DNA from 2 places in the Streptococcus sp. FDAARGOS_192 genome. Region 1 is predicted to be linked to the other one. Evidence: predicted binding sites of a transcription regulator. Region 1 holds the regulator's gene; the other holds the start of a gene.
What was found. Region 1 encodes NrdR, which represses ribonucleotide reductase genes. Its sites were predicted from a motif close to ACACNATATATNGTGT; they were not measured.
Positions count from the first base shown of each region.

Region 2: a site for NrdR is predicted at 13,923-13,938, ahead of nrdH (glutaredoxin-like protein NrdH). Genes of this name have one in related genera too.

Region 1 covers NZ_CP020431.2:2,112,111-2,128,038, reverse strand. The annotation lists gene A6J31_RS10995 (Cof-type HAD-IIB family hydrolase) at 1-61, shown strand, start outside; gene A6J31_RS10990 (cyclase family protein) at 105-836, opposite strand; gene A6J31_RS10985 (PTS sugar transporter subunit IIB) at 1,215-2,222, shown strand; gene A6J31_RS10980 (PTS mannose/fructose/sorbose transporter subunit IIC) at 2,240-3,040, shown strand; gene A6J31_RS10975 (PTS system mannose/fructose/sorbose family transporter subunit IID) at 3,056-3,970, shown strand; gene A6J31_RS10970 (DUF956 family protein) at 3,983-4,369, shown strand; gene A6J31_RS10965 (PTS sugar transporter subunit IIB) at 4,635-5,627, shown strand; gene A6J31_RS10960 (PTS mannose/fructose/sorbose transporter subunit IIC) at 5,695-6,510, shown strand; gene A6J31_RS10955 (PTS system mannose/fructose/sorbose family transporter subunit IID) at 6,525-7,436, shown strand; gene A6J31_RS10950 (DUF956 family protein) at 7,515-7,889, shown strand; gene serS (serine--tRNA ligase) at 8,099-9,376, shown strand; gene A6J31_RS10940 (hypothetical protein) at 9,412-10,041, opposite strand; gene der (ribosome biogenesis GTPase Der) at 10,106-11,416, opposite strand; gene dnaI (primosomal protein DnaI) at 11,521-12,423, opposite strand; gene A6J31_RS10925 (DnaD domain protein) at 12,427-13,602, opposite strand; gene nrdR (transcriptional regulator NrdR) at 13,599-14,078, opposite strand; gene A6J31_RS10915 (HAMP domain-containing histidine kinase) at 14,200-15,729, opposite strand; gene A6J31_RS10910 (response regulator transcription factor) at 15,726-15,928, opposite strand, start outside.
Region 2 covers NZ_CP020431.2:382,326-398,253, forward strand. The annotation lists gene A6J31_RS02995 (cell division protein FtsQ/DivIB) at 1-929, shown strand, start outside; gene ftsA (cell division protein FtsA) at 1,056-2,432, shown strand; gene ftsZ (cell division protein FtsZ) at 2,461-3,783, shown strand; gene A6J31_RS03010 (YggS family pyridoxal phosphate-dependent enzyme) at 3,786-4,469, shown strand; gene A6J31_RS03015 (cell division protein SepF) at 4,474-5,058, shown strand; gene A6J31_RS03020 (YggT family protein) at 5,062-5,319, shown strand; gene A6J31_RS03025 (RNA-binding protein) at 5,319-6,122, shown strand; gene A6J31_RS03030 (DivIVA domain-containing protein) at 6,175-7,050, shown strand; T-box leader at 7,037-7,250, shown strand; gene ileS (isoleucine--tRNA ligase) at 7,298-10,096, shown strand; gene nrdF (class 1b ribonucleoside-diphosphate reductase subunit beta) at 10,188-11,147, opposite strand; gene nrdE (class 1b ribonucleoside-diphosphate reductase subunit alpha) at 11,305-13,464, opposite strand; gene nrdH (glutaredoxin-like protein NrdH) at 13,559-13,783, opposite strand; gene acnA (aconitate hydratase AcnA) at 14,115-15,928, shown strand, end outside.

The DNA of each region.
Region 1 (15,928 bases):
AATTGAGTGGACTAATGAAGAGGATGGCGTTGCTCGCAAACTCCAGGAACTCTTTTTATAAATAACAAAAGACACCGAAAATTTCTTCGGTGTTTTTCTTATGATTAAGGTAAAATAGCCACTGCACGCACTGGGGAACCTGTCGCCTTGTCCCAGTGAGGAAATGCAATTGAAATCAAAGCACCAACAGCTGGAACTTGATCCAATTGATTCAAGACTTCTACCTGATAAATGTTTTGTTCCAAGAGGTAGTATTCGTTAACCAAGCCATGTTCTGCTGCTGGAATACCAGCATCTGTATCAAAAGTCTCATGACCGACAGCCTTAACATGGCGTTCATGAATCAAGAATTCTAGAGCTTCACGGCTCCACCCTGGACTTTGTTGAACCCCATTTTCATCAAGGTTGCGCATAGCATCTTGATCTGGCCAACGTTTTGACCAATCACTACGAAAAGCGACAAAGGCCCCTTCAGTAATTTTTCCATGCTCTGCTTCAAAGTCTAAGATATCTTGTTTGCTCAAGATAAAGTTTGGATTCGCAGCAACTTCTTTAGACTTGTCGATAACATAGAGTGGTAAAAGAAGATCTTTGAGAGCAATCTCATCCAACCAACGACCACCTTCTACAAAGTGAATCGGTGCATCAATATGCGTTCCGTATTGACCAACTACTGTAAATTTTTGAACATGGAAACCATCTTTTAATGTGAAAAGGTCTTCTTGTTTCAAAGCAGGAAGGGCTGGGAAATGTGGACTTTCCGCATTAATTTTGTGGGTCAAGTCAACCCATTTCTTAGATTGCAATTCATTATAAATACTTAGTAAATCTGACATAAGGAGGCCCTCTTTTCTTATAGATTTAACCTTAAATAGTTAATTGAAGAAATTATAGCAGCCAACACCAGCTATTACAAGCTTTTATCTCATTTTTTCTTAATCCTATTCCCCCTAGTTAGATATAGCTTAAAACTATACTTAACACTTATTGTCTGAAAAAAAAGTATATTTGCAATAATTTGATGTTTTTTTCAATTATATGACACTTTTGTTACGAAAACCATTGACAAATTCATGGTAACGTTCTATAATTAGAGTGTTCTAATTTTCGAGGGACTAAAAAAATATTGTTGTCATTTTCATGTCATGAATGCTAATACCAATAATCATTTTTCTATTCCTAAGAAACAATATATAAAAGGAGGAAGAACACTAATGGGTATCGGTATTATTATTGCTAGCCATGGTAAATTCGCTGAAGGTATTCACCAATCAGGTTCTATGATTTTTGGTGAACAAGAGAAAGTTCAAGTGGTTACTTTCATGCCAAATGAAGGTCCTGACGACTTGTACGCTCACTTCAAAGATGCCATTGCTCAATTTGACGCTGACGACGAAATTCTAGTCCTTGCAGACCTTTGGTCTGGATCACCATTTAACCAGGCAAGCCGAATTAAGGAAGAAAATCCTGATCGCAAGATGGTTATCGTGACAGGACTCAACTTACCAATGCTTATCCAAGCATATACGGAACGTATGGTAGCTCCTGATGCTGGGGTTGAAGAGATTGTCGCTAACATTTATAAGGAAACAAAAGAAGGCGTTAAAGTCCTTCCAGAAGGCCTTATTCCTGAAGAAGACACTAAACCAGCAGACGCTAAACCTTCTATTCCTAAGGGTACCATTCCTGAAGGAACAGTACTTGGTGATGGAAAAATCAAATACGTTTTGGCTCGTGTTGACACACGTCTCCTCCACGGTCAGGTTGCGACTGGTTGGACTCACTCAACTCACCCAGACCGTATCATCGTTGTTTCAGACACTGTTTGTCATGATAAACTTCGTACAAACATGATTAAACAAGCCGCTCCATCTGGTGTTCAAGTTCACGTTATCCCAATTAAAAACATGGTTAAAGCAAACAATGACCCACGTTTTGGTGATACACGTGCTATGCTTCTCTTTGAATCTGTTGAAGATGCTCTTGCTGCTGTTAAAGCAGGTGTTGATGTTAAAGAAATCAACCTTGGTTCTTCAGCTTATAAAGAAGGAAAAGTCAATGTTACTAAAGCTCTTTCATTTGACCAAACAGATGTGGATGCTATCAAAGAGTTGCAATCATTGGGTGTCAAATTTGACGTTCGTGGGGTACCAAGTGATAGCCCAGCAAACGTTGATGCCTTGATTAAGTCAGCTGAAACTAAATTAGCAGAGAAGAAATAATTTTGGAGGATGCATAAATGAGTTTAGTACAAATTATTTTAGTCGTAATTGTTGCTTTCATCATCGGTTGTAGCTCAGTTAACGACCAAATCGAAACATACCAACCAGTTGTGGCTTGTTCCCTTATCGGTCTTGTTACTGGTCATCTCGAACTCGGCGTAATGTTGGGTGGTAGCTTACAGTTGATCACTATGGGATGGGCTAACGTTGGTGCTGCCATGGCACCAGATGCCTCACTTGCCGCTGTAGCTTCTACAATCATCCTTATCTTGGGTGGTCAAGGAACTAAAGGGATTGGTCCTGCCATCGCCCTTGCGGTGCCTTTGGCTGTTGCCGGTCTTGCCTTGACAATGGTTGTCCGTACAGCAACTGTCTTCATCGCTCATATTATGGATAGCCGTGCAGAAGCTGCTGATATCGCTGGTGTTGAAAGATGGCACTTTATCGGTATGGCCCTCCAAGGTCTCCGTGTTGCTATCCCTGCCCTCCTCTTGCTCTTGATTCCTGCTCACCTCGTACAATCTGGTCTTGAAGCTATGCCTGAATGGTTAAAATCAGGTATGACAATCGGTGGTGGTATGGTTGTAGCCGTTGGTTATGCCATGGTTATCAACATGATGTCTAGTCGTGAAGTTTGGCCATTCTTCTTCCTTGGTTTTGCTTTGGCTGCCCTCAAAGAGTTGACCTTGATTAGCTTGGGTATCATCGGCCTCTGTCTTGCCGTTATGTACCTTGCGCTTGAAGCTAGTGGTTCAAATGGTTCTTCAAATGATGGAGGATCAGGTGATCCCCTCGGTGAAATTCTGGAAGACTTTTAATTAGGAGGAAAGAAAATGGCTGATTCAAAAATTAAATTAACAAAAGCAGATCGTTTCAAAGCTTTCTTGCGCTCATACTTCCTTTTAGCTTCATTCAACTATGAACGTATGCAAAATGGTGGTGTGGCTTACACCCTTATTCCTGCAATCAAAAAACTTTATCAAACTAAAGAAGACCGTGCTGCTGCGCTTAAGCGTCACTTGGAATTCTTCAATACACAACCTTTCATGGCCAACCCAATCTTTGGGGTTACGCTTGCCTTGGAAGAAGAACGTGCCAACGGTGCTGAGATCGATGATGCGGCTATCTCAGGGGTTAAGGTCGGTATGATGGGACCTCTTGCAGGTGCCGGTGACCCTCTCTTCTGGTTTACCCTTCGTCCAATCTTCCTTTCACTAGGAGCAGGTTTGGCTGTTTCAGGTAACGTCCTAGGCCCAATCGTCTTCTTCGTTCTCTGGAACGTTATGGTTGCCGCTGTTAAATGGTATACTCAAGAATTTGGTTACCGTGCTGGTACTGCGATTACAGACGACTTGTCAGGTAACCTTCTCCAACAAGTAACTCGTGGCGCATCAATGATGGGGATGTTCGTTATCGGTTCTCTTATCCAACGTTGGGTAAGCATTACCTTCACACCAGTTGTCTCTGTTGTTAAACAACAAGAAGGTGCTTATATCGATTGGGATAAACTTCCAAAAGGTATTGCCGGTGTTAAAGCAGCCTTCCTAGAACAAGCTGCTGGTAAATCACTCGAAGCCAACAAGGTAACAACATTGCAAGATAACTTGAACCAATTGATTCCTGGTCTTGCTGCCCTTGGTTTGACTTTCCTCTGTATGTACCTTCTTAAGAGAAAAGTTTCTCCAATCGTTATCATTTTGGGTATCTTTGTTCTAGCTATTGTGCTCCACATTATTGGTGTACTCTAATCGGAGCAAGGTATGGTTAAATCGCTCAATACCGAAATGGCTCACACAACTAAGGGAACTTGGTTTCGTGAAGGGCCTATTTACGGAAATATCATGGTCGGAGATAAGGCTTTCGAATTTTACAATGATACGAAGTTACAAGACTACGTTCAAATTCCTTGGGATGAAATCACTTATGTGATTGCCGATGTCTACTTCGGTGGTAAATTCATCCCACGCTTTGAAATCCGTACTAAGCAAAATGGACGTTTCCGTTTTGCCAGTCGAAAAAGCCGAATAACTTTGAAAGAAATTCAAAAAAGAATTCCTCGAGAAAGTTTAAGAAAAGCACCTAGCTTCATCGTTGTTCTCAAACAAGGCTTTAAGAATCTTTTCCGACTCATTGTCAAGAAGAAATAATCTCCGAATATTATAAAAAGATTGTCCAATCTAATAGTTGGGCAATCTTTTTATAATATTTTGCTCATTTTTGAAAGAAATTGACTTCTTTTGAAATTTTATCTCACTAGCTATTGACATTTACGTGAAAGCGTTTTACAATATAATTGTTCTTGATTTCTTATGTTTAAAAAGATTGAGAGACGCTTTTTTTAGCGTCTTGAAAAAAATCGGAGATAGTCTTTTTAAGCCTAGGAAATAATAATTTATAAGGAGGAGAACACGAATGGGTATCGGTATTATTATTGCCAGCCATGGTAAGTTCGCTGAAGGGATCCACCAATCAGGCTCTATGATTTTTGGAGACCAAGAGAAAGTTCAAGTCGTAACTTTCATGCCAAGTGAAGGTCCTGATGATTTGTACGCTCACTTCAACGACGCCATTGCACAATTCGATGCTGATGATGAAATTCTTGTTTTGGCTGACCTTTGGTCTGGTTCACCATTTAACCAAGCTAGCCGAATTGCTGGAGAAAATCCAGATCGCAAGATTGCTATCATCACAGGACTTAACTTGCCAATGCTAATCCAAGCATACACTGAACGTATGATGGATGCTAACGCTACTGCAGAGCAAGTTGCTGCTAATATCATCAAGGAAGCTAAGGGTGGTATCAAGGCACTTCCAGAGGAGCTTAATCCAGCTGAGGAAACAGCAGCAGCTCCTGTAGAAGCTGCTGCACCTCAAGGAGCTATCCCAGAAGGGACAGTTATCGGAGATGGTAAACTCAAGATTAACTTGGCACGTTTGGACACACGTCTCTTGCATGGTCAGGTAGCAACTAACTGGACACCTGCTTCTAAAGCAGACCGTATCATTGTTGCTTCAGATGACGTTGCTAAAGATGAGCTTCGTAAAGAATTGATCAAACAAGCAGCACCAAATGGGGTTAAAGCAAACGTTGTTCCAATTCAAAAATTGATTGATGCTTCTAAGGACCCTCGCTTTGGTAACACACACGCGCTTATCTTGTTCGAAACTGTTCAAGACGCACTTCGTGCTATCGAAGGTGGCGTGCCAATCAAAGAACTTAACGTTGGTTCTATGGCTCACTCAACTGGTAAAACAATGGTTAACAACGTTTTGTCTATGGACAAAGACGATGTTGCTTGCTTCGAAAAATTGCGTGACCTTGGCGTTGAATTCGACGTCCGTAAGGTACCAAATGATTCTAAGAAAGATTTGTTCGACCTTATCAAAAAAGCTAACGTTCAATAACCTTCATTCGGATAAATTAGTTGATAATCTCAGCTAATCACAACTCAATAGAAAAGGAATTATTACCATGTCAGATATGTCAATTATTTCTGCAATTTTGGTCGTAGTTGTTGCCTTCCTTGCTGGTCTTGAAGGTATCCTTGACCAATTCCAATTCCACCAACCACTTGTTGCATGTACCCTCATCGGTGCTGCTACAGGTAACCTCACTGCAGGTATCATGCTTGGTGGTTCTCTTCAAATGATTGCCCTTGCTTGGGCTAATATCGGTGCCGCTGTCGCTCCTGACGCTGCCCTTGCCTCTGTTGCTGCTGCCATTATTTTGGTTAAAGGTGGTAACTTCACAACTGAAGGTATCGGTGTTGCGACTGCAACAGCTATCCCACTTGCGGTTGCCGGTCTCTTCCTAACTATGCTTGTTCGTACAGCATCTGTTGCCCTTGTTCACGCTGCAGATAAAGCAGCAGAAAGCGGAAACATCGCTGGTGTTGAACGTGCACACTACCTCGCCCTCCTTCTTCAAGGTTTGCGTATCGCTGTGCCAGCTGCCCTTCTTCTTGCTATCCCAGCAGAATCTGTTCAACATGCCCTTGGATTGATGCCTGACTGGCTCAACCACGGTATGGTTGTCGGTGGTGGTATGGTCGTAGCCGTTGGTTACGCCATGGTTATCAACATGATGGCAACTCGTGAAGTTTGGCCATTCTTCGCCATCGGTTTTGCTTTTGCTGCTATTAGCCAATTGACACTTATCGCTCTTGGTGCTATCGGTGTCGCTATTGCCTTCATCTACCTCAACCTTTCTAAACAAGGTGGCGGAAATGGTGGCGGAACTTCAACTGGTTCAGGCGACCCAATCGGCGATATCTTGGAAGACTACTAGGAAGGGGTGCTCTCATGGCTGAAAAAATTCAATTATCTCAAGCGGATCGTAAAAAGGTTTGGTGGCGCTCACAATTCTTGCAAGGTTCATGGAACTATGAACGTATGCAAAACTTGGGTTGGGCTTACTCACTCATTCCTGCTATTAAAAAACTCTATACTAACAAAGAAGACCAAGCCGCAGCTCTTAAACGTCACTTGGAATTCTTCAATACCCACCCTTACGTAGCTGCTCCTATCATGGGTGTTACCTTGGCTCTTGAAGAAGAAAAAGCTAACGGTACTGACATCGAAGATGCTGCTATCCAAGGGGTTAAAATCGGTATGATGGGACCTCTTGCCGGTATCGGTGACCCTGTTTTCTGGTTCACAGTTCGTCCTATCCTTGGTGCCCTCGGTGCATCATTGGCACAAGCTGGTAACATCGCTGGTCCACTTATCTTCTTCATCGGTTGGAACCTTATCCGTATGGCCTTCTTGTGGTACACTCAAGAACTTGGTTACAAAGCAGGTTCAGAAATCACTAAAGACATGTCTGGTGGTATCTTGAAAGATATTACTAAAGGGGCATCAATCCTTGGTATGTTCATCTTGGCTGTCCTTGTTGAACGTTGGGTTTCTATCGTCTTCACTGTAAACCTTCCAGGTAAAGTTTTGTCTAAAGGTGCCTATATCGAATGGCCTAAAGGCAATGTTAGCGGTGACCAACTTAAGACTATCCTCGGCCAAGTTAATGACAAACTTAGCTTCGATAAGATTCAAGTGGATACCCTCCAAAAACAATTGGATTCATTGATTCCAGGTTTGATGGGACTTCTCCTTACTTTTGCATGTATGTGGTTGCTTAAGAAGAAAGTTTCACCAATCACAATCATCATCGGACTCTTTGTAGTTGGTATTGTTGCAAGCTTCTTCGGAATCATGTAAAAAGAGTAAGAGTTTAGCAAAGCTGAACTCTTTTCTTATGCTATAATAAAGGTACTACAATCAAAAAGCGAGATAGATATGGCACAATCACTAAACAAAACAGTTGAACTACATACAACAGGCGTTTCCTACATGGCTATCGGGGGGAAAGTCGGTAAATTTCTAATCGGAGATGTGGCTCTTGAATTCTACCCAGATGTCAATGTCGAGCAATACATTCAAATTCCATGGACTAGCATCACTCAAATCGGTGCAAATGTATCAGGAAAGAGAATTAGCCGCCACTTTGAAGTGTTGACAGACAAGAGCAAATTCCTCTTTGCTTCTAAAGATTCTGGAAAGATTCTAAAGATTGCTAGGGAACATCTTGGCAATGAAAAAGTCGTCAAGTTACCAACTCTCATTCAAACTATCGGCACTCGACTCAAAGGTTTATTTGCCAAAAAATCATAATTTTTGTATAATATAACAGACGGATAAGTACTAGCTAGATCCTTTCAGAAAGCCTGCGGTTGCTGCGAGCAGGTAGGGTTAACCTACGAAATTCTACCGTTTCTAATAATTAAAAACATAAACAAGTGCACTCCTGTGAAGTTGGATGGAACCGTGGCTCATGTCACTCCAACACTTTCACTGGAGTGTTTTACTTTTTGGAGGAACTTATGTTAGATGTAAAACGTATTCGTAACGACTTCGATGCCCTTGCCGAAAAATTGGCTACACGTGGGGTTGCCGCTGAAACTTTAAATGAACTTAAAGAGCTTGATGTTAAACGCCGTGAGCTTCTTATCAAATCTGAAGAACTCAAAGCTCAACGTAATATCGCTTCAGATGGTATCGCTCAAGCTAAACGTAACAAAGAAGATGCTTCAGAACAAATTGCAGCCATGCAAAAAGTTTCTGCAGAAATTAAGGAAATTGATGCCGAACTTGCTGCTATCGATGAAAAGCTTAATGCCATCGTTGTGACACTTCCAAATACACCAAACGACTCTGTTCCAGTAGGTGCTGACGAAGACGAAAACGTAGAAGTTCGCCGTTGGGGAACACCTCGTGACTTTGATTTTGAAGTTAAAGCTCACTGGGATCTTGGGGAAGACCTTGGTATCCTAGATTGGGAACGTGGTGCTAAAGTCACTGGTTCTCGCTTCCTTTTCTACAAAGGACTTGGAGCAAAATTGGAACGTGCGATTTACAACTTTATGTTGGATGAGCACGCTAAAGAAGGCTACACTGAAATGATCACACCTTACATGGTTAACCACGACTCAATGTTCGGTACTGGTCAATATCCAAAATTCAAGGAAGATACTTTCGAGCTTGACGGTACTGACTATGTCCTTATCCCAACCGCTGAAGTTCCTTTGACAAACTACTACCGCGGTGAAATTCTTGATGGTAAAGAATTGCCAATCTACTTCACAGCCATGAGCCCTTCATTCCGTTCAGAAGCTGGTTCAGCTGGTCGTGATACACGTGGATTGATCCGTCTTCACCAATTCCACAAGGTTGAAATGGTCAAATTCTCAAAACCAGAAAGCTCATACGATGAATTGGAAAAAATGGTAGTTAACGCTGAAAATATCCTTCAAAAACTTAACTTACCATACCGTGTCATCACTTTATGTACTGGCGATATGGGATTCTCAGCTGCTAAAACCTACGATTTGGAAGTTTGGATTCCAGCACAAAACACTTACCGCGAAATTTCTTCATGTTCAAACACAGAAGATTTCCAAGCCCGTCGTGCACAAATCCGTTACCGTGACGAAGCTGATGGTAAGGTAAAACTTCTTCACACTCTTAACGGTTCAGGACTTGCTGTTGGACGTACAGTAGCCGCTATCCTTGAAAACTACCAAAACGAAGATGGTTCAGTAACTATCCCTGAAGTTCTTCGCCCTTACATGGGTGGTGCTGAAGTGATTTCACCAAAATAAATAAGAGAAATCTCCAGAAAAAACTGGAGATTCTTTTAGTTTTGATTAGCTTCCTCGTAGTATGGTTTCAACTTATAGAATCCATCAGCGAGTTCTTCTACCAACTCTTCCATTGTTTCACTAGCAGTCACAGGGACATCATACTTGACCAAGACCTTACGAACACGACCATCTCTAATTGCTTCTTTAAGCATCTGGCGATTCTCTTCAGTTCCTTCCACACGATGACTAACACCATTTTCCTGAGCAAAATAGTATAGAGAGGGTGCAATCGGTAAGTCTAGGACCTTATGTTGCTTAGCTAGAGTGGTATCTGATTTTTTACGTTCGACAAAGCTAACTTCTACTGAAATCCCCCATTTTTCAGGCTGACCATAAAGTCGAATCGCCATGGCAACATCGTCTAAACTATCCTCAGGGGCCCTGTAATAGCACCAAAAGTGTGGCCGGCATATTTGTGCTTGATTAGCCCAATTACTGACACGATCCATCTTAAAGGGTGCCAAACGCTCCTCTAGAAGTTTTGCTAAAGCCTGCATCTCCTTACGAGCTGCTTGACCAAGTGCCTTGAGGTCTTCCATCTCTTCCTTATGTGGGCCCGCTTTTTCAGGTTTGATATACTTAACCCCTTGTTTAGATAAATAAGATTGAATATTTTCTAACATCGTTTTCTCCTTACAATGATAAAAGACCAACCCATAACGATTCTATTCCGGTTGGTCTCTTTTTTTATTTACGTTTACGAGCAATCAAATGGATTGGTGTTCCCTCAAAACCAAAGGCTTGACGAATTTGATTTTCCAAGAAACGCATGTATGAGAAGTGCATAAGCTCTTCTTCATTGACAAAGATAACAAATGTTGGTGGTTTAACCGAAACTTGTGTGCCATAGAAAATCTTAAGGCGTTTTCCTTTGTCAGTTGGTGTTGGGTTGATGGCAATGGCATCCATGATAACATCATTCAAAACAGCTGATGAAATACGACGGTTCTGACTCTCACTGATGCGTTTAATCATCTCTGGCAACTTGTTAAGACGTTGTTTCGTCTCAGCCGATACAAAGATAATTGGTGCATAGCTCAAAAATTGGAACTGATCACGGATATCTGCTTCCCAGTTAGCAACGGTATGATTGTCTTTCTTAATCGTATCCCATTTGTTAACTACGATGATAATCCCTTTACCAGCTTCATGGGCAAAACCAGCAATACGCTTATCATACTCACGGATACCTTCTTCGGCATTGATAACCATAAGGACGATATCAGAACGGTCAATGGCACGCATTGAACGCATGACAGAGTATTTTTCTGTGTTTTCATAAACCTTACCAGATTTACGCATACCAGCGGTGTCAATCATGGTATACTCTTGACCTTCACTGTCCACAAAGTTTGTATCAATGGCATCTCGAGTAGTACCAGCAATCGGGCTGGCAATCACTCGGTCCTCACCCAAAATGGCGTTAATCAAGCTTGATTTTCCGACGTTTGGACGTCCAATCAAACTAAAACGAATGATATCTGGATTTTCTTCTTCAACTTCTGTTGGGAGGTTTTCAACGATAGCATCGAGAACATCCCCTGTACCGATACCGTGAACAGATGAAACTGGATAAGGATCACCAAGTCCAAGAGAATAAAAATCATAGATATCTGCACGCATCTCAGGGTTATCCACTTTATTTACCGCCAAGATAACAGGCTTGTTGGTCTTATAGAGAATACGAGCAACGTACTCGTCCGCATCTGTCACGCCTTCCTTACCTGAAACGACAAAGACAATAACGTCAGCTTCAGTCATGGCAATGTCAGCTTGGTGCTTAATTTGTTCCATAAATGGTGCATCAACATCATCAATACCACCTGTATCAATTAAGCTAAACTGGCGATTAAGCCATTCAGCAGAGGTATAAATACGGTCACGTGTTACCCCTTCAACGTCTTCGACGATAGAGATACGTTCACCCGCAATTCGGTTAAATAGGGTCGATTTCCCAACGTTTGGGCGACCCACGATAGCAACTGTAGGTAATGTCATATGTTTAAGTCCCTGATTAAATAGGGATTCCTTTCTTCATTTAGCAGTCTCACTTCCACCAAGGAAAGCAAACTCTCTTATTCTTTATCATTATTAGGATCACCCTAACGGCGATTAACACCCTTCAAGTGAACCTCTTTGGCAAGAAAACGGATACGCTCCATCACACGTTTGGCCTGCCAAGTCTCGTCTCCTTGACGTCCATTGGATAGCTTAGCTTCTAAATCCGCAAAACTATAGTTAGACGTAAAGAAGGTAGGTAGCTCCTCAATCATGCGATGCTGGAGGATAACTTGCAAAACATCATCCCTAATCCAAGAAGAGAATTGTTCTGCACCAATATCATCTAGAACCAAAACTTCCGCCTGTTTGACAGCATCAATTTGCTCCTTGACAGAACCATCCTTGATTCCATTTTTAACATCAATAGTAAATGATGGGTAATGAATAATGGTCGTCGCAACCTTCTTGGTCTCTGAAAGTTCATGAGCCATAGCAGCCAACATGAAGGATTTTCCAACCCCCATGTCTCCGTAGATATAAAGGCCTTTCTGGTCTGGACTAGGGTAATTCGCCACAAAATCCACGAGACTCTCAAAGGTATCAACACGAGCCACATCATCTAGAGCAATGTCCGCAAAGGTAATCTTACGATAAGACTGAGGCAGACTCACCAAATTAATCCGTTTAGCAATAGCCTGCTGTTCTTGTTGCTCTTTGAGCTGACGCGTCTCCTTATAGGTGACATCAGCGTAGCCTTCATTCATGGTCAGAATCGGTTCATACCCTTTGGCAATATACGAGGCATCACCTTCCTTTACCTTACGGCATTCCACCAGGAATTGATTAAACTTAGGAAGACTACGCTTGATTTCATCCTGGCTTAGGCTATGCTCTTGAATAAAGCTAGCCACTCTTGGATCCGCTAAAATTTGCTTCGTTAAATCTGTTGCATTGCCAGACCCATGATGCCCTGTTCGGTTTAGGGTTTGTCCAACTCTTTCCATAGGCTACTCCTTTCCTTTTTCTAGTTTTGCCAAAGCTCGACGTCTAATTTCATCCAACTTGGCCTGATCAGCCTGACTGGTTTGATTATCATAATCTGGATTACTCCAGCTCGGCACATTTGTTTTCTTCTTAGAATCAGCTTTTGCTTGCTGTGATTTCTTATCGTAACCACTACGCAAAGCTAAAAGCCCCTGTTCAGCAGTGACGATATTCTTAAAGGCAAAATCGTTGGCAAGTTTAGAGATATACTCTCGATTTACATTCGTTGAACGTGTCCGTCCCAAACTGTAGGCAACCATGAGGTTAATTACCTCATCCATAAAGCCTCTTTGTGCCAAATCCGTGAGAATCTGCTTCTCAGAATTAGTCACAGTCCCGCTTGGGCCTTTAGCACTTTGCAAGTAATCTATAGGCTTTTCGGACCTAACCGCTTTAAGAATCTTTTTCTCCGTCTCCGTCAAAGCAGAATCACCACCCAATGTTTGAGCTTGAGCCTGTTCTAATTGCACCTGCATACGCTTGACAATAATCTGGTGGTTCACGGCTGTCTTTTTCGCTAAGAGATAGGTATCATACCAATTCATGCCATGAGTTTCAGACAATTTATAGATTTCTGGCACATCTGTCTTTTCATCTGTAAATACAAGTCCGTCAGCCTGCATACGATTCCTGAAACTGCTTAAATCAAACGAATTTTTAGGCTTGATTTCAGACACAGACTTTTGAGCCAAACGCTCATCGGTAAAGACATCCGAAAAACGTTTAGATAAATCTTGCAAGCCTTGTAGACCTGCCGGTTTCAAAGCATCTACTGCTGGTTCACTAATCTTTTGCTCGAGAAGTGAACTATAAACGGCATGTTTTAGAAACTGCTCAATTGATAAGGGAGACTTAAGCTCTATAACATAAACCCCTTGAGGTGAGTGGTAAAAGGCCAAGAGATCTACTGCTGTCAGAACCGCCAGTGCTTCCTGAAGGGGCTGCATTCCAAAGTTAAGATGGTTCAGAATAGCCGCAAACTTATGGCGGTGATTACCATTGTCATAAAAAGCCACGAAATACTGGTAGAGAGCGTATCCTTCACTCCCAATAATGGGATAATAGCAACGCATCAAACTTGCCTGATCGGGAACGATAACCTGATTGCCAACATAGACAAATTCTTCAATAGGTCTCATTTTTTAGACTCTTTTTTCGCACGTACAGTTTTGGTGATTTCTTGAAGCAACTCTTCAATCTCATCAACATCTTTGAAAGAACGGTAGACACTAGCAAAACGTACATAAGTAATTTCATCAAGGTCAGCGAGTTCTTTCATCACTAAATTCCCAATGACATCACTATCAACCTCTCCATCATGGTTACGTCGAATATTTTGCTCAATACGGGTGATGGCATTTTCGATATCCTCACTAGAAACCGGACGCTTCTGAGCACTCATCAAGATACCATTGAAAATCTTATCGCGAGAGAATTGTTCACGAGTACCGTCTTTTTTGACAACCAAAAGTGGAACTTCTTCCACACGCTCAAAAGTTGTAAAACGAGCATGACAAGAATCACACTCACGACGACGACGAATGGTATTCCCATCCTCTGCCTGACGGCTATCGATAACACTAGATTTATTATGTTGACATTTTGGACAACGCATGCACTTCACCACCAATCTTTGAAATTCGGTACTCTATTTTACCATAAAAACACACAAAAAGCACGCTCTAAACGAGGCGTGCTCACGACCAAGAATCACTCTAAGACTCTTATAAATTGATTTAAAGCTCAAGTTGAGGTGTCGTCGTTTCTCCATCTGCAAATGGAATGTAAAGGTCGAAACGTGTTCCAACACCAAGTTCAGAACTAACATCGATACGGCAGCGATAAGCTTCCACAATTTGGTAAAGGATTGACAAACCAATACCAACACCAGATTGCGTTGTCGTACGATTACGTGCCTTATCTGAACGGTAGAAGCGCTCAAAGATATGCTCAATATCTTCTTTAGAGATTCCTTCACCATTATCTTGCACTTGGACCAACATCTCATCTTCCAGAGCCTTAATTGTAACCTGGATTTCCTTGTTAACAGGAGAATACTTGACCGCATTATCAATCAAAATCGTAATCGCCTGTTCAAAGTGTTGGCTGTAAATCTGTGCAGGGCGCTCTGAGCTCTCGAAATCATTGAGATAGAATTGGTAGTCTTCATGCAAGACACGGAAGTTACCGATAACCGTACGGATTGAAGAATTCAAATCACAAGTATCGTTTCTGTGATTTTCAAATGATCCTTTGACACGGATAGAATCCAACATATCATTAATCATAATCGTCATACGGTTGGCCTCGTGACTTGCAGCCTCAAGACTTTCCTCAAGGATTTCAGGGTCATTTTTACCCCAACGTTGCAAGAGGTCCATATGCCCCTTGATAACCGCAATCGGTGTACGCAATTCATGACTGACGTCACTCAAGAAACGCATCTGCATCTGATTATTTTCTTGGATTTTATCCATCATACGGTTAAAGTTAACCGCCAAATCACCAATTTCATCGTGACTTTCAATCTTAGAACGAAGTTCCAAATCACTTGGCGAATCGGTGATAACTCCCATCGTTTCGTGCAACTGTCTCATCGGACGAAGAATAGATGTCAGGACAACTACAGTCGCTGCGATAACTAGGACCGTCATCCCCACTTCTAGGAAAATCAATAAGAAAATCAAACGCTCTTTAAGAGCATAGTAGAATTCCAAATCATGGAAAATTTGGGCATAACCAACGATGGTCTTTTTATCTTTACCGTAGATTGGAACTTGCAGCAAGAAACCACGCTTCCCTTTATAAGAAACTGACTTCAGTTTGTTTACCTCGGACATACCTGGAGGCGAATCTGTATTCTCCTCAGAAGTAAAGATAAACGTTCCCTTTTTGTCATAAACAAAAACAGATTGGTTAGAATATAATTTATTAGAAATCGCAACCTGACCATCCAAAGAGTGCTTTTCGGAAAGCACACCATTAATGATCGATGCATAGATATTTTTAGGTGAATAAAGGGCCGCTAAAAGCGGTTCTGGACTCAACTCCTCGTCGGAGTCCCAGTCCTTTTCGATATAAGTAACAACTTTTGAGATTGTAGTGTTTACATTTTGACGTTCACGTTGCAAAAGTAGCGTATTGGCTGAGAAAACAACAACCAGAGTGAACATCGACAATACAAGAAAGAAGACCACAGCAGTTGTCATGGTCAACTTTTTTCTAATGGTTACTTTACCAAATAATTTATCTTGTAATTTACTCATTTTTCACGGATAACGTAACCCATTCCTCGTACTGTTTGAATATATGATTCCTTACCTGGAACATCGATTTTTCCACGCAAGTAACGAATATAAACATCTACAACGTTTGTTTCGATGGCGTCATCATATTTCCAAACTTGAAGCAAGAGTTCCTCACGGGTCATCACTTGGTTCATATTGCTCAAAAGTGTGTTCAACA
Region 2 (15,928 bases), 480 kb from region 1:
AAAAAGGTAATACAACTAGTAATATTCCAATTGCACAACAAAATCTTGCAGGACTAGTTGTTTTTATCGCTGCACTCCTAATCGTATTTTCACTTTTCTTTATTTCACCTTGGTCAAAACAAAAGGTTCTCACTGTATCAGGAACAAAAAATGCTTTACCAGAAGATGTGAAAGTTGCAAGTGGTATTCTTGATACAGACTATATCACTCATGTCTTTTTCAACCAAGGAAAGGTTGCATCAACTGTTGAAAAAACTAATGTTTGGGTTAAAAAGGCTACAGTTACATATAGTTTTCCAAATCAATTTAATATTGCAGTAAAAGAATACCCAATCGTGGCTTATCGTCAAACTACAAATGGTTATGTTTCTATTCTTCAAAGTGGTAAGACAGGAGGAACAGTTTCAACTAGTAATCTACCTGATAAATTCATCACCTTAAAGATGGATGACGAGAAGAAAATCGAAGAGTTAGTAAAAGAATTAAATAAACTTGATACAAAAATCAAGAATAATATTCAAATTATTAATCTTACGCCTACTAAAGCAACTTCAGATTTACTAACGATTGAGCTGTATGATGGCAATTCCATTCGTGTTCCACTTTCTCAATTAACAGTTAAGCTTCCTTACTACGAGAAAATTAAGAGTCAACTTTCAGATGGAAGTATTGTAGATATGGAAGTTGGACTTTATACAACGACTCCTGAAGTTGAATCATCAAAAACTGATGGGGATAAAAAGAAAGATAAAGATAAGACTGATAAAAAAGAAGAAAATGCAACTTCTGAAGAAGGTCAAGATACTACAACATCAACGGAACAGCATTCTGAAGAAGAAACTAATTCTGAAAATTCAGGTATGCAACCAGAAGAAAAACCAAGTGTTGGTCAAGAAACAACTCTTCGGACTTCCCCTGCTCAAGGCTAATATTGAATAATAAAAAACGTAAAATGCTGACATTTTACGTTTTTTTATGGTACAATAGTATCCGAATAATTCTGTTTTTATACAGTTTACAAAGATATTGAATGGAAAGATTGAGAGGTCGAGTGAATGGCTAGAGATGGCTTTTTTACAGGATTAGATATAGGAACTAGCTCGATTAAGGTTCTTGTTGCTGAGTTTATTGATGGATCAATGAATGTCATCGGAGTAAGTAATGTTAAGAGTTCTGGTGTGAAAGATGGCATCATTGTTGACATTGACGCTGCAGCGAAATCAATCAAAACAGCTATTGAACAAGCAGAAGAAAAAGCTGGGATTGTTATTGAGCAAGTGAACGTTGGGCTTCCAGCTAATCTTCTTCAAATTGAGCCTACACAAGGTATGATTCCTGTAACAAGTGAATCAAAAGAAATCAAAGATGAAGATGTTGAAAGTGTTGTTCGCTCAGCCTTGACAAAGAGCATTACACCTGAGCGTGAGGTTATCTCACTAGTTCCTGAAGAGTTTATTGTTGATGGCTTCCAAGGAATTCGTGATCCTCGTGGAATGATGGGGATTCGTCTTGAAATGAGAGGTCTCATATACACAGGTCCAACAACAATTCTTCACAACCTTCGTAAGACAGTTGAACGTGCTGGTATTCAAGTAGAGAATATTATCATCTCTCCTCTTGCAATGACACGTGCTGTTCTAAATGAAGGTGAACGTGAGTTTGGTGCTACTGTTATTGATATGGGTGGCGGTCAAACAACTGTTGCAAGCATGCGTGCTCAAGAACTTCAATTTACCAATATTTATTCTGAAGGTGGCGAGTACATCACTAAGGATATTTCAAAAGTTTTGAAGACTTCAATGCAGATTGCTGAAGCACTTAAGTTCAATTTTGGTAATGCAGATATTGAAGAAGCAAGCGAAACAGAAACTGTCCAAGTAGAAGTTGTAGGTGAGAATTCACCAGTTGAGATTACAGAAAAATACCTTGCTGAGATTATCTCAGCTCGTGTGAAGCATATCCTTGATAGAGTTAAACAAGACTTGACTCGAGGACGTCTACTTGATTTGCCTGGTGGCATTGTCCTTGTAGGTGGAACAGCTATCATGCCAGGTGTGGTTGAAGTTGCTCAAGAAATTTTTGAGACAAATGTTAAACTTTACGTGCCAAATCAAGTTGGTATCCGTAATCCAATGTTTGCAAATGTGATTAGTCTTGTTGAGTATGTTGGTCTTCTTACAGAAGTTGATATCATCGCGCAACAAGCTGTGTCTGGTGAAGAGTATCTTCGTCGTAAACCAATCGACAATGAGGCTCCTGCCTTGAGTTTTGATAGAACTCCTGCTCCAGCACCTCGAGTGGCTCCTCAACCAAATCCTATTCCAGTTGAGAATACCATTGAGGTACCTCTGCCAGTTGAAGAAGAAAATCATGAACAAAAACAAAAACTTGGTGATCGTGTTCGTGGTATTTTCGGCAGTATGTTTGATTAATTGAATCTAGTAAAAGCGAGGAAATAAAATGAGTTTTTCATTTGATAGCGCATCAGTTCAAGGTGCGGTAATTAAAGTTATCGGTGTCGGTGGAGGTGGCGGAAACGCCATCAACCGAATGATTGAAGAAGGTCTTGCTGGTGTTGAATTTATTGCAGCTAATACTGATATTCAAGCACTCAGCTCTTCTAAAGCAGAAACAGTAATCCAATTGGGTCCTAAATTGACTCGTGGCCTTGGTGCCGGAGGTCAACCTGAAGTTGGTCGTAAGGCAGCTGAAGAAAGTGAAGAAACACTTACAGAAGCACTTACAGGAGCTGATATGGTCTTTATCACTGCTGGTATGGGTGGTGGCTCTGGTACAGGGGCAGCACCAGTTATTGCACGTATTGCGAAAAGCTTGGGTGCATTGACAGTTGCAGTTGTGACACGTCCATTTGGATTTGAAGGTAACAAACGTGGTGCCTTCGCTGTCGAAGGTATTCAAGAATTGCGTGAGCAAGTTGATACCCTTCTTATTATCTCTAACAATAACCTTCTTGAAATCGTTGATAAGAAAACACCACTTCTTGAAGCTCTTAGTGAAGCAGATAATGTTCTTCGTCAAGGGGTCCAAGGTATTACGGACCTTATCACTAACCCAGGTTTGATTAACCTCGACTTTGCCGATGTGAAAACAGTTATGGCAAATAAAGGTAATGCACTTATGGGTATTGGTATTGGTTCAGGTGAAGAACGTATTGTTGAAGCTGCGCGCAAAGCAATCTATTCACCACTTCTTGAAACTACTATTGATGGTGCAGAAGATGTTATCGTTAACGTAACTGGTGGTCTTGATATGACGCTTACAGAAGCAGAAGAAGCATCTGAAATTGTTGGTCAAGCAGCTGGTAGCGGTGTTAACATTTGGCTTGGTACATCAATCGATGATACATTGAAAGATGAAATCCGTGTAACTGTTGTTGCAACTGGAGTTCGTCAAGATCGTGCTGAAAAAGTATCTGGTATGAAAGCTCAGCCACGTAAAGTGACTACAGCTCCTTCACAACCATCAGCTCCTGCTCAACAAGTTGTTCAAGAAGAGCAACGTCCAGTTTCTCAACCTTCATTTGAACGTCAACCAAATTTTGACTATAATGAAACACCTTCAATGCCTCAAGCAGGAGTTCGTCCTGCAGCGGCAGCTCCTCAACAAGAGCAGTCAGCTTTTGGTAATTGGGATTTGAGACGTGATAATATTTCTCGTCCTGAAACTGGTCAACTAGATAGTCAATTGACTATGTCTACATTCTCAAGTGATGTTGAAGATGATGATGAATTGGAGACACCACCATTCTTTAAAAATCGTTAATAATGACTATAGAAGAGAATAAAAATAATGTTTATCAAGCGGTAAAAAGAGCTTGTGAAAAGGCTAATCGCTCTAGCGATGACGTCAATATTGTTGCCGTAACCAAATATGTTTCAAGTGATGTCGCTGAAGAATTGGTTAAAACGGGAATCAAGCACATTGCTGAAAATCGCGTTGATAAATTCTTAGATAAGTATCAAGCTTTAAAAAATTATGATTTGACTTGGCACCTTATTGGTACCCTGCAACGTCGTAAAGTAAAGGATGTTATTAATTTAGTTGATTATTTTCATGCTTTGGATTCTGTTAAATTGGCAGAGGAAATTCAAAAGCGTGCCGACCACACCATTAATTGCTTCCTACAAGTTAACGTTTCAGGTGAAGAGTCAAAACATGGTTTTTCACCTGAAGAACTTGATACTGTTCTAAAACAAATTGAAAATCTTGATAAGATTTGTATAGTTGGACTCATGACTATGGCTCCAATTGATGCAGATGCTCAAGAACTTGATAAGATTTTTGCTGAGACAAATGAACTTAGACAATCAATTCAAGAGAAAAAACTAAAGAATGTTCCTTGTGATCAGTTAAGCATGGGGATGAGTCGAGACTATGACATGGCTATTCAGAATGGATCAACCTTTGTCAGAATAGGCAGTGCATTCTTTAAAGAGAACGGAGAATAACCTTATGGCATTAAAAGACGCAATTGATAAAATTGTTTCATATTTTGATACCGACGAAGTAACAGATTATGAAGATGCTGCTAAAGAAGAGGCTAAAGAACGTCCAGTGAAAGCACAGAAACCTGTGCAGACACCACCTCCTCGTCAGCAACGTCAACCTGAGCGTTCTCAGGCAACAGTCCCTCCTCGTCGCCAACATGTTCATTCAGACTTACAGGAAACTCAAGTCCTTCGTAGTTTACCTCTGAGTCGTTCACAAGCAAATCAGGGACCACAACAGATGAATACAACTAAAACAACAATTGCAATTAAATATCCTAAAAAGTATGAAGATGCTCAGGAAATTGTAGAACTATTGATTGAAAACGAATGTGTTTTAATCGATTTTCAATATATGTTGGAAGCGCAAGCTCGTCGTTGTCTTGACTTTATTGATGGTGCTAGCAAGGTACTTACAGGCAACTTGCAAAAAGTTGGCTCTTCAATGTATTTGCTTACGCCAATTAATGTCGTTGTTGACATCGAAGAGATTGGGTTGGCTCATGGCAACCAAGAAGCTAATTTTGACTTCGACATGAAGAGACGTTAAGCGATGTCTGTATTACTTTATGTTATTTGGGCACGTGTTGTTAACGTGATAGAGATTCTTCTTGTAGTCTATGCTTTGTTGTCCTGGTTTCCAGGAGCTTATGATACTAGCCTTGGAAGAATCATTAGACAAATTGTTCAACCGATTCTCGCACCATTTCGTCGCCTGAATTTAGCTTTTGCTGGTATTGATTTTTCAATATTGGTAATTGTACTTCTACTAAACTTTTCACTTAGAATTCTTAGATTTATTCTACTCTGATGTCAGATATTAAAAATATTGAACAGCATTACTCGTTAGATGAACGCCCTTTTCTAGAGAAGGTTAGGGGATTTTGTCAATTAGTTGATGAAAGGTACAGTCCTTACTTAACTGATTTCTTGAATCCTCGTGAAATTCAGATTGTTGAAGAGTTAGCTCATTACTACAATTTAAAATTTTTTGTGAGTTCTACTCCTGAATCTGAAGAATATGGAAGAGTTATTCTTGCTCCCGAATATTACGAGCTTGATGACGAAGACTTTGAAATTAAACGCCTAGAAATCTCTTATGCGAGACAGTTCAATAAATTGACACACCCAAAAGTTTTGGGAGCACTGATTAATCAACTTGGTCTTGATCGTCAAGTATTTGGAGATATTATTCTTGATGAAGAAGGACGTGTTCAATTTTCCATTGCTTCTCATTTAGCAAGTTATGCGATAATGACGATTACTAAGATTGGAAATGTTTCGGTTACTCTAAAAGAAGTAAGCAAAGACGATTGGATTTCAAATCAAGAAAACTATTCACAATCTTTTGTTTTACTTTCCAGTATGCGTCTTGATAATGTGTTGGCGACGGTACTAAACCTATCCCGTTCTAACGCCTTAAAACTTATTGCTTCTGGAAAAGTTAAATTAAATTATAGACAAATTGAGAAGGCTAATCAGACGGTTATGATTGGTGATATGATTTCGGTTAGAGGTTATGGTCGATTTCGACTAGCTCAACAAGACGGATTTTCAAAGTCCGGGAAAGCTAAAATCGTTATTGAAAGTCTGTTAAGACGGAGAAAAAAGTAGTTATTTAATTTAAACCATCAGATATGGTAATGAAAAATAAAGGAGGCCTGTAATGGCTATTACAGCACTTGATATTAAAGATAAACAGTTTACAACTAAATTTCGTGGATATAATGAGCAAGAAGTTGATGAATTTCTTGATATTATTGTAGATGATTACGAAGATTTGGTTCGTGATAATCGTGAACTTGCTGCTCGTGTAAAAGAGCTTGAAGAAAAATTGGCTTATTTTGATGAAATGAAAGAATCATTGAGTCAATCAGTTATTTTGGCTCAAGAAACAGCTGAAAAAGTTAAAGCTTCAGCGGCTGACGAATCAGCTAACTTGATTAATAAGGCTAACTTCAATGCTACTCATTTGGTTGAAGAAGCTAAATCTAAGGCATCTGAAATTCTTCGTGATGCAACAGATGAAGCCAAACGTGTTGCCATCGAAACGGAAGAACTTAAACGTCAAAGTCGTGTCTTCCACCAACGCCTATTGGCTGCAGTTGAAGGTCAGCTTAGCCTAGCAAGTGCTCCAGAATGGGGTGAATTGTTGCAACCAACAGCTATTTATCTTCAAAATTCAGATGCTGCCTTTAAAGAAGTTGTTGAAAAAGTTTTGGATGAGCATGTACCTGATTCAAATGATGCAGCTTCATTTGATGCAACTCGTCAATTCACTCCTGATGAAATGGCTGAACTTCAACGTCGTGTTGCTGAAAGTAATAAGCAAGTTGAAGATTTCTCTAGTCCAGAAGTTGATGAAACAAACGAAGTGGTTTCAACTCCTGTTGATTTTGGTATTCCAGATACTTTCGAGAGTGAAGTAGCAGATTTCCCAACTTCAGCACCAGTAGATGAAGTTTGTGATTTGCAACCTGAGTCAACAGGTGAAATTAATCTTAACGAAACACAAACGTTTAAATTGAATATTAGCGAATAAGAAAAATACAACTTACCAAGTATATTAACAGCGAGTGGGAGATGGTGTGAGTCCCACATTCCCTATTTGGATAGTTATCATTTTCAAGCATTCTAACTGAACTAAGTAAGTTAGAAGGATGGTCCTCCTTACGGACATATGAGGGAGCAAATGTTTTTTTGCTCTGAATTAAGGTGGTACCACGAGCTTTCGTCCTTTTTGATGAAGGCTCTTTTTATTTAGTAAATTAATTTAAAGAGGAGATATAATGAAACTCAAAGAAACCTTAAATCTAGGTAAGACAGCTTTTCCAATGCGAGCTGGACTTCCTAACAAAGAACCAATCTGGCAAAAAGAGTGGGAAGATGCTAAGATGTATCAACATCGTCAAGAGTTGAACCAAGGTAAACCTCACTTCACTCTTCATGATGGTCCTCCGTATGCCAATGGTAATATTCACGTTGGACATGCGATGAATAAAATTTCTAAGGATATCATTGTTCGTTCAAAATCAATGTCTGGTTTCTATGCTCCTTACGTTCCTGGTTGGGATACGCATGGTCTTCCAATTGAGCAAGTGTTGGCAAAACAAGGTGTGAAACGTAAAGAACTTGATCGTGCTGAATACCTTAAGATGTGTCGTGATTATGCACTTTCACAAGTTGACAAACAACGTGAAGATTTCAAACGTCTTGGTGTTTCGGCTGATTGGGATAACCCATATGTTACTTTGACACCAGACTATGAGGCTGCACAAATCCGTGTATTTGGTGAGATGGCTAAAAAAGGTTACATCTATCAAGGTGCAAAACCAGTTTATTGGTCATGGTCATCAGAATCAGCACTTGCTGAAGCTGAAATCGAGTACCATGATTTAGTTTCAACTTCACTTTACTATGCCAATAAGGTTAAGGATGGTAAAGGAGTACTAGATACAGATACATATATCGTAGTTTGGACAACAACACCATTTACAGTAACAGCTTCACGTGGTTTGACTGTTGGTGCTGATATTGAATATGTTCTCGTAAAACCTGCCGGAGAAGACCGAAAATTTGTCGTTGCTTCTGAATTACTTAATAGTCTTTCAGAGAAGTTCGGTTGGACAGATGTGGAAGTATTTCAGTCATACCGTGGTGAAGAATTGAATCAAATCGTCACTGAACACCCATGGGATACAGAAGTTGATGAGCTTGTTATCCTTGGTGATCACGTAACTACAGATTCAGGTACAGGTATCGTCCATACGGCTCCTGGTTTTGGTGAGGATGACTATAACGTAGGTATTGCTAATGGCCTTGAAGTTGCCGTAACCGTTAATGAGCGTGGTATCATGATGGAAAATGCTGGCCCTGATTTTGAAGGTCAGTTCTACGATAAAGTGGCGCCAATCGTTATGGAAAAACTTGGTGATTTGCTCCTTGCTAAAGAAGAAATCTCACACTCATACCCATTTGACTGGCGTACGAAGAAACCAATCATTTGGCGGGCTGTGCCACAATGGTTTGCCTCTGTTTCTAAATTCCGTCAAGAGATTTTGGATGAGATTGAAAAAGTTAAATTCCATTCTGAGTGGGGTAAAGTTCGTCTTTACAACATGATTCGTGACCGTGGTGACTGGGTAATCTCTCGTCAGCGTGCTTGGGGTGTGCCACTCCCAATCTTCTATGCTGAAGATAAAACACCAATCATGACTGAAGAAACAATCGAACATGTGGCTAAACTTTTCGAAGAGCATGGTTCAGTTATCTGGTGGGAACGTGATGCCAAAGATCTTCTTCCAGAAGGCTTTACACATCCAGGTTCACCAAACGGAGAGTTTACTAAAGAAACTGACATTATGGACGTATGGTTTGACTCAGGTTCATCATGGAATGGTGTCGTTGTTAACCGTCCTGAGTTGACTTATCCAGCTGACCTCTATCTCGAAGGTTCAGACCAATATCGTGGATGGTTTAACTCCTCACTTATCACATCTGTTGCTAATAATGGTGTTGCACCATACAAACAACTCTTGTCTCAAGGTTTTGCGCTTGATGGTAAGGGTGAAAAGATGTCTAAATCCCTCGGTAATACTATTGCTCCTAGTGATGTTGAGAAACAATTTGGTGCTGAAATTCTGCGTCTTTGGGTAACAAGTGTTGATACAACTAATGACGTTCGTATCTCAATGGATATCCTTAGCCAAGTATCAGAATCTTATCGTAAGATTCGTAACACACTTCGTTTCTTGATTGCTAATACATCTGACTTCAATCCAACAACTGATGCAGTAGCCTTTGAAGACTTGCGTTCTGTAGATCAGTACATGACTATTCGATTTAACCAATTAGTTAAGACTATTCGTGATGCCTATGCAAACTTTGAATTCTTAACTATCTACAAAGCCTTAGTTAACTTTATTAACGTTGAGTTGTCTGCTTTCTATCTTGATTTTGCTAAAGATGTTGTTTACATTGAAAGTGCAGAATCACTTGAACGTCGTCAAATGCAAACAGTCTTCTACGATATTCTTGTCAAGATTACAAAACTATTGACACCAATTCTTCCTCACACTGCAGAAGAAATTTGGTCATATCTTGAATTTGAAACAGAAGACTATGTTCAATTGTCAGAGTTGCCAGAAGCAGAAGAATTCGCTGGTCAAGATGCACTTCTTGAAAAATGGAATGCCTTCATGGATTTCCGTGGCCAAGCTCAAAAAGCTTTGGAAGAAGCGCGTAACGAAAAAGTTATCGGTAAATCGCTTGAAGCTCATTTGACAATCTATCCTGATGCTGAAGTCAAAGAACTTCTTGAAGGTTTGAATACTAACCTTGCTCAACTTTTGATTGTTTCAGCATTGACTATTGCTGAAGGAGATGCTCCTGAGTCTGCTGTAAGCTTTGAAGGTGTAGCATTCACAGTAGAACGTGCTGAAGGTGATGTCTGTGATCGTTGCCGTCGTATCGATCCAACTACCAAAGAACGTAGCTACAATGCGACTATCTGTGATCACTGTGCTAGCATTGTTGAAGAAAACTTTGCTGAAGGTGTAGCAGAAGGTTTTGAAGTAAAAGCAAAATAAAATAAAAAGAGTTCAATTTGAACTCTTTTTCTATTTGTTTTTCGAATATAGTATTGAACACAATAAAAAAACTAGCTCAGCTAGTTTTTTCTTATAGTCCGTAGTTATAATCATCATCTTGCATGGCTTCAACAGTACCTAGAAGGTAACCATTACCAACTTGAGAGAAGAAGTCGTGGTTAGATGTTCCTGTAGAAATACCATTCATAACGATTGGGTTAACATCGTTCGCACTATCTGGGAAGAGTGGATCTTGTCCCAGGTTCATGAGAGCCTTGTTGGCGTTGTAACGAAGGAAAGTCATAACTTCCTCAGTCCATCCAACACCATCATAAAGAGATTTAGTGTAGAGCTCTTCATTTTCATACAATTGGTAGAGAAGATCATACATCCATTCACGGAAACTTTCTTGCTCTTCTTCAGTCAATTCGTTGAACCCTAGTTGGAATTTATAGCCAATATAGGTTCCGTGAACAGATTCGTCACGGATAATGAGCTTAATGATTTCAGCGACATTAGCTAGCTTGTTATTACCAAGATAATAGAGTGGAGTGAAGAACCCTGAATAGAAAAGGAATGTTTCAAGATATGTTGAAGCAACCTTTTTCTGAAGAGGCGTTCCATTTTCATAGATATCGTTAATGATTTTCGCCTTGGTTTGGAGGTATTCGTTACTGTTAGTCCACTCGAAAATTTCTTCAATTTCAGATTTAGTATTCAAAGTTGAGAAGATTGAAGAGTAAGATTTGGCGTGAACAGATTCCATGAACTGAATGTTGTTCAATACAGCTTCTTCATGAGGTGTACGGACGTCTGCACGAATGGCTTCAACACCAGTTTGAGATTGCATGGTATCTAGCAAGGTTAAACCACCGAAAACTTTTCCAACCAAATCCTTTTCTTCAGCTGAAAGTTTACGCCAGTCATCAAGGTCATTTGAAAGTGGGATACGTGTATCTAGCCAAAATTGTTCCGTCAATTTTTCCCAAGTAGATTTATCAATCGCATCTTCGATTTCATTCCAGTTAATGGCTTTGTAGTAAGTTTCCATTAGAAACCTCTTTCTTTATTGATATCGTTACTATTTTATCATAATTCAAAATCATGATATAGTTTTTTGAGTTGATCTATTAAAAAAGTCGGCGAACCGACCTTTTAATGCATTTTGTAAATAAGACTAGTGAGGTTGTTATCGTTAAATCACTATCTTAGATGACACAGCTTTCACATTGGTTAGAACCAACCTCTTCACCGTCATCTGTATAAGTACGGATGTAGTAGATTGATTTAATTCCCTTGTTAAAGGCGTAGTTACGAAGGATAGAAAGGTCACGAGTCGTTTGTTTATTTTCTGTTTTCCATTCGTAAATTTCTTTTGGTAACTCACTACGCAAAAATAGGGTTAATGACAAACCTTGATCAACGTGTTCAGTTGCAGCGGCATAAACGTCGATAACTTTACGCATGTCCATGTCGTAGGCTGAAGTGTAGAAAGGAATTGTGTCTGTTGAAAGACCGTTGGCTGGATAGTAGATTTTTCCGATTTTCTTTTCTTGACGTTCTTCAATACGTTGTGTGATTGGATGGATAGAAGCCGAACAGTCGTTAATGTAAGAGATTGAGCCATTTGGCGCAACAGCCAAACGGTTTTGATGGTAGAGTCCATCTTTCTTAACGAGTTCACGGAGTTCTTCCCAATCTTTAGCTTGTGGGATGAAGTGACCATCGAAAAGTTCTTTGATACGGTCAGATTTAGGAACGTATTGGCCTGTAACGTATTTGTCAAAGTAAGAACCATCAGCATATTTTGATTTTTCAAAACCGACAAAGGTTTCTTGACGTTCACGGGCAATGTTGTTAGATTCAACTAAAGTCCAGTAGTTCATAAGCATGAAGTAGATATTAGTGAATTCAACAGATTCAGGGCTACCATACTTGATATGGTGTTTAGCGAGGTAAGAGTGAAGCCCCATAGCTCCCAAACCAAAGGTATGAGCTTGTTGGTTACCATTTTTGATAGATGGTACAGCATCAATACTTGAGCTATCTGTAACAAAGGTAAGCGCACGTGTCATTGCTCTAATCGAACGACCAAAGTCAGGTGAAGTCATCATGTTAAGGATATTAGTTGATCCAAGGTTACATGAAATGTCTGTACCGAGTTTAACAAACTCTTGTGCATCGTTAAGTTCACTTGGTGTTTGAACTTGGAGAATTTCAGAACAGAGGTTGGACATGATAATCTTACCATCGATTGGATTGTGTCGATTGGCTGTATCAACATTGACGATATATGGATAACCTGATTCTTGTTGGAGTTTAGAAATTTCAGTTTCTAGCTCACGGGCATTAATCTTGGTTTTTGTGATATTTGGATTGGCAACCAACTCATCGTACATAGCTGTAATATCAATGTAGTTATATGGTTTACCGTACTCTTTTTCGACTGAGTAAGGACTGAAGAGGTACATATCTTCATTATTACGTGCCAACTCGTAGAATTTATCTGGAACTGTAACACCAAGTGATAGTGTCTTAACACGCACCTTCTCATCAGCATTCTCTTTCTTAGTAGAAAGGAAGGCAAGGATATCTGGGTGGAAAACATCCAAATAAACAACACCAGCACCTTGACGTTGGCCAAGTTGGTTTGAGTAAGAGAAGCTATCTTCAAAAAGCTTCATAACAGGCACGACACCAGAGGCTGCCCCAGCATATCCTTTGATAGGAGCACCAGCTTCACGAAGGTTAGACAGGCTAATACCTACCCCACCACCAATACGTGATAACTGGAGGGCAGAGTTGATAGAACGTCCGATAGAATTCATGTCATCTGTTACTTGAATAAGGAAACATGACACGAGTTCACCACGACGGCTACGTCCAGCATTTAGAAATGAAGGAGTAGCAGGTTGGTAACGTTGGTGAATCATTTCGTTGGCAAGGTCACTAGCTAGGTTTTCATCACCATCAGCAAAGTAAAGGGCGTTGAATAGAACACGATCTTCAATACTTTCGAGGTAAGACTCGCCATCGTTTGTTTTGAGGGCATATTGTTGGTAGAACTTGTAGGCTGCCATGAAAGATTGGAAGCGGAATTTTTGAGAATGAATTTCTGCAGACAATTTTTCGATGAAAGCAGGTTCGTATTTACCGATGAATTCAGACTCAATATAATCGTTCTCAATCAAATAATTAATTTTATCTGTGATGTTGTTGAATGCCATTGAATTTGGCTTAACGTTTTCAAGGAAGAAGGCACGAAGCGCTTCTTTATCCTTATGCAAAGGAATTTGACCGTTAACAGGACGGTTAATTTCGTTGTTGAGGCGGAAGTATGAAACATCGCCAAGATTTTTTAAAGACATAATACAGATACCAGGCTCAGTTTATTTAATAGTAGATTAAGGTTAAAACATTAAACTAAGCAAACAAGTTCCTTTCTATATAAAAACTTGATAATTAAAGGATTTCTTTAAGTTTGGTAGGTTGAAAACCTGAAAAGACGATATCGCCGGCTTCAATAACTGGAGCAGCAGTGAAACCGAGGCTTTTAACGTAATCGATTTTTTCTGGCTGTTCATCAATGTTGATTTCTTCGAAATCAGCACCTTCCTTTTCCAAGAATTTTTTAGTCATTTTGCACTGCATGCAGTTGTTTTTAGAAAACAATGTGATCTTTGCCATTGCAAATACTCCTTTATAAAAAGATTTTAAGTGGCCAAGAGCCACTTTTTCGACTCTAATAGAATACCCAAAATATAGGGAAAAATCAAGCTAAATATCTTAAGGAAATACAAGATTTTGTGTTTAGTATTAAAACACAACCCTATATTTTGTGTTTTAAAGGCTTTTTTAAGTTTCCTAAATTAAATAGGATTTGTTTATGGAATTGACTAAAAAAGAAATATCTCACCTATGATGTTATATAATATAACATCAAAATGCCAATTCTATTTGTTTTTTCAAAAAAAACAGTGTAGAATAAAGAAAATTTTTAACTAATGGAGGTTCAAGTATGCAAGAATACTGTTCAAATCTAACTGTAAATGGTAAGACATTCTCTTTCTATGATCTCGAAAAAGCAGCAAAATCTCATGATGTTAAGGTCGGAGAGCTACCTTATACCATTCGAATAATACTTGAAAGTCTCCTCCGAAAAAAAGATGGCGAGGATGTTAAGGAATCTCACATTTCTGATCTAATGAAATTTCCGAATTTTCCAACAATTTCTGAAGTGCCTTTTAAACCAAGTCGTGTTATCTTACAAGATTTTACAGGAGTTCCTGTTGTTGTTGATTTAGCTTCAATGCGTGATGCTATAGTGGCTAATGGTGGTAAAGCCGAATTTATTAATCCCGAGATTCCAGTAGATTTGGTCATCGACCACTCTGTCCAAGTGGATTCATACGGATGTGATACTGCTCTTGAAGATAATATCAATCTAGAGTTTAAACGTAATAACGAGCGCTATGAATTTCTTAAGTGGGCTGAAAAGTCTTTTGAAAATTATCGTGCGGTTCCACCAGCTACAGGTATTATTCACCAGGTTAATATTGAATTTTTGAGTGATGTCATTATTGAAAATGATGGGCTCCTATATCCTGACTCTATGTTTGGTACAGATAGTCACACGACTATGATTAATGGTATTGGCGTCCTTGGTTGGGGCGTTGGCGGAATTGAAGCTGAAGCAGCGATGCTCGGTGAAGCATCTTATTTTCCAATTCCAGAGGTTATTGGTGTACATTTGACAGGAGAGTTGCCTAAAATTGCAACGGCAACAGATTTGGCTCTCAAGATTACTCAGGTGCTTCGTTCTGAAAATGTGGTTGGTAAATTTGTTGAGTACTTTGGACCTGGCTTGAAGAGTTTGTCTCTAGCTGACCGTGCCACAGTCGCTAATATGGCACCAGAATATGGTGCGACCTGTGGTTATTTTCCTATTGATGACGAGACTCTTAACTACATGCGTTTAACTAACCGTGATGAGGATCATATCCAAGTCACTGAAGCCTATACAAAAGCCAATCATCTTTTCTATGATCCAAGTAAAGAAGCCAAGTATACTAAGATTGTTGAAATCGATTTGTCATCTATTAAACCTTCTATCTCAGGTCCTAAACGTCCACAAGATTTGATTCTCTTATCAGATGCTAAGCAAGAATTCCAGGATGCAGTGGTACGAGAAGCAGGTGTCCGTGGTTTCGGTTTGGATAAGGAAGAGTTAGTAAAAACTGCAAACGTTGACTTTGAGGATCATTCAGAAACAATTCAAACAGGTCATGTGGCCATTGCAGCTATCACATCATGTACCAATACTTCAAATCCTTACGTTCTTATGGCAGCCGGTCTTTTAGCTAAAAAAGCGGTTGAGAAAGGATTAAAAGTCTCTCCAACAGTGAAGTCATCTTTGGCACCCGGTTCTAAGGTTGTTACTGGTTATCTCAAAGCTTCAGGCTTGCAAACCTATCTAGATAAGCTTGGCTTTAACTTGGTAGGTTACGGTTGCACAACCTGTATTGGGAACTCAGGAGACTTACGTCCTGAGGTGGCTAAGGCTATTGTAGACACTGATTTATTAGCGAGTGCTGTTTTGTCAGGAAATCGTAATTTTGAAGGGCGTATTAATCCACTTGTTAAAGCGAATTTCTTGGCTAGCCCACCATTGGTTGTTGCTTATGCCTTAGCTGGTAACACGAATATTGATTTGACAACTGAACCTTTAGGTTTTGACGACAATGGTCAAGCTGTTTATTTAGAGGATGTTATGCCATCTCGTGATGAAATTGAGACTTATGTTGATAAATACGTCACCCGTCAACTCTTCCA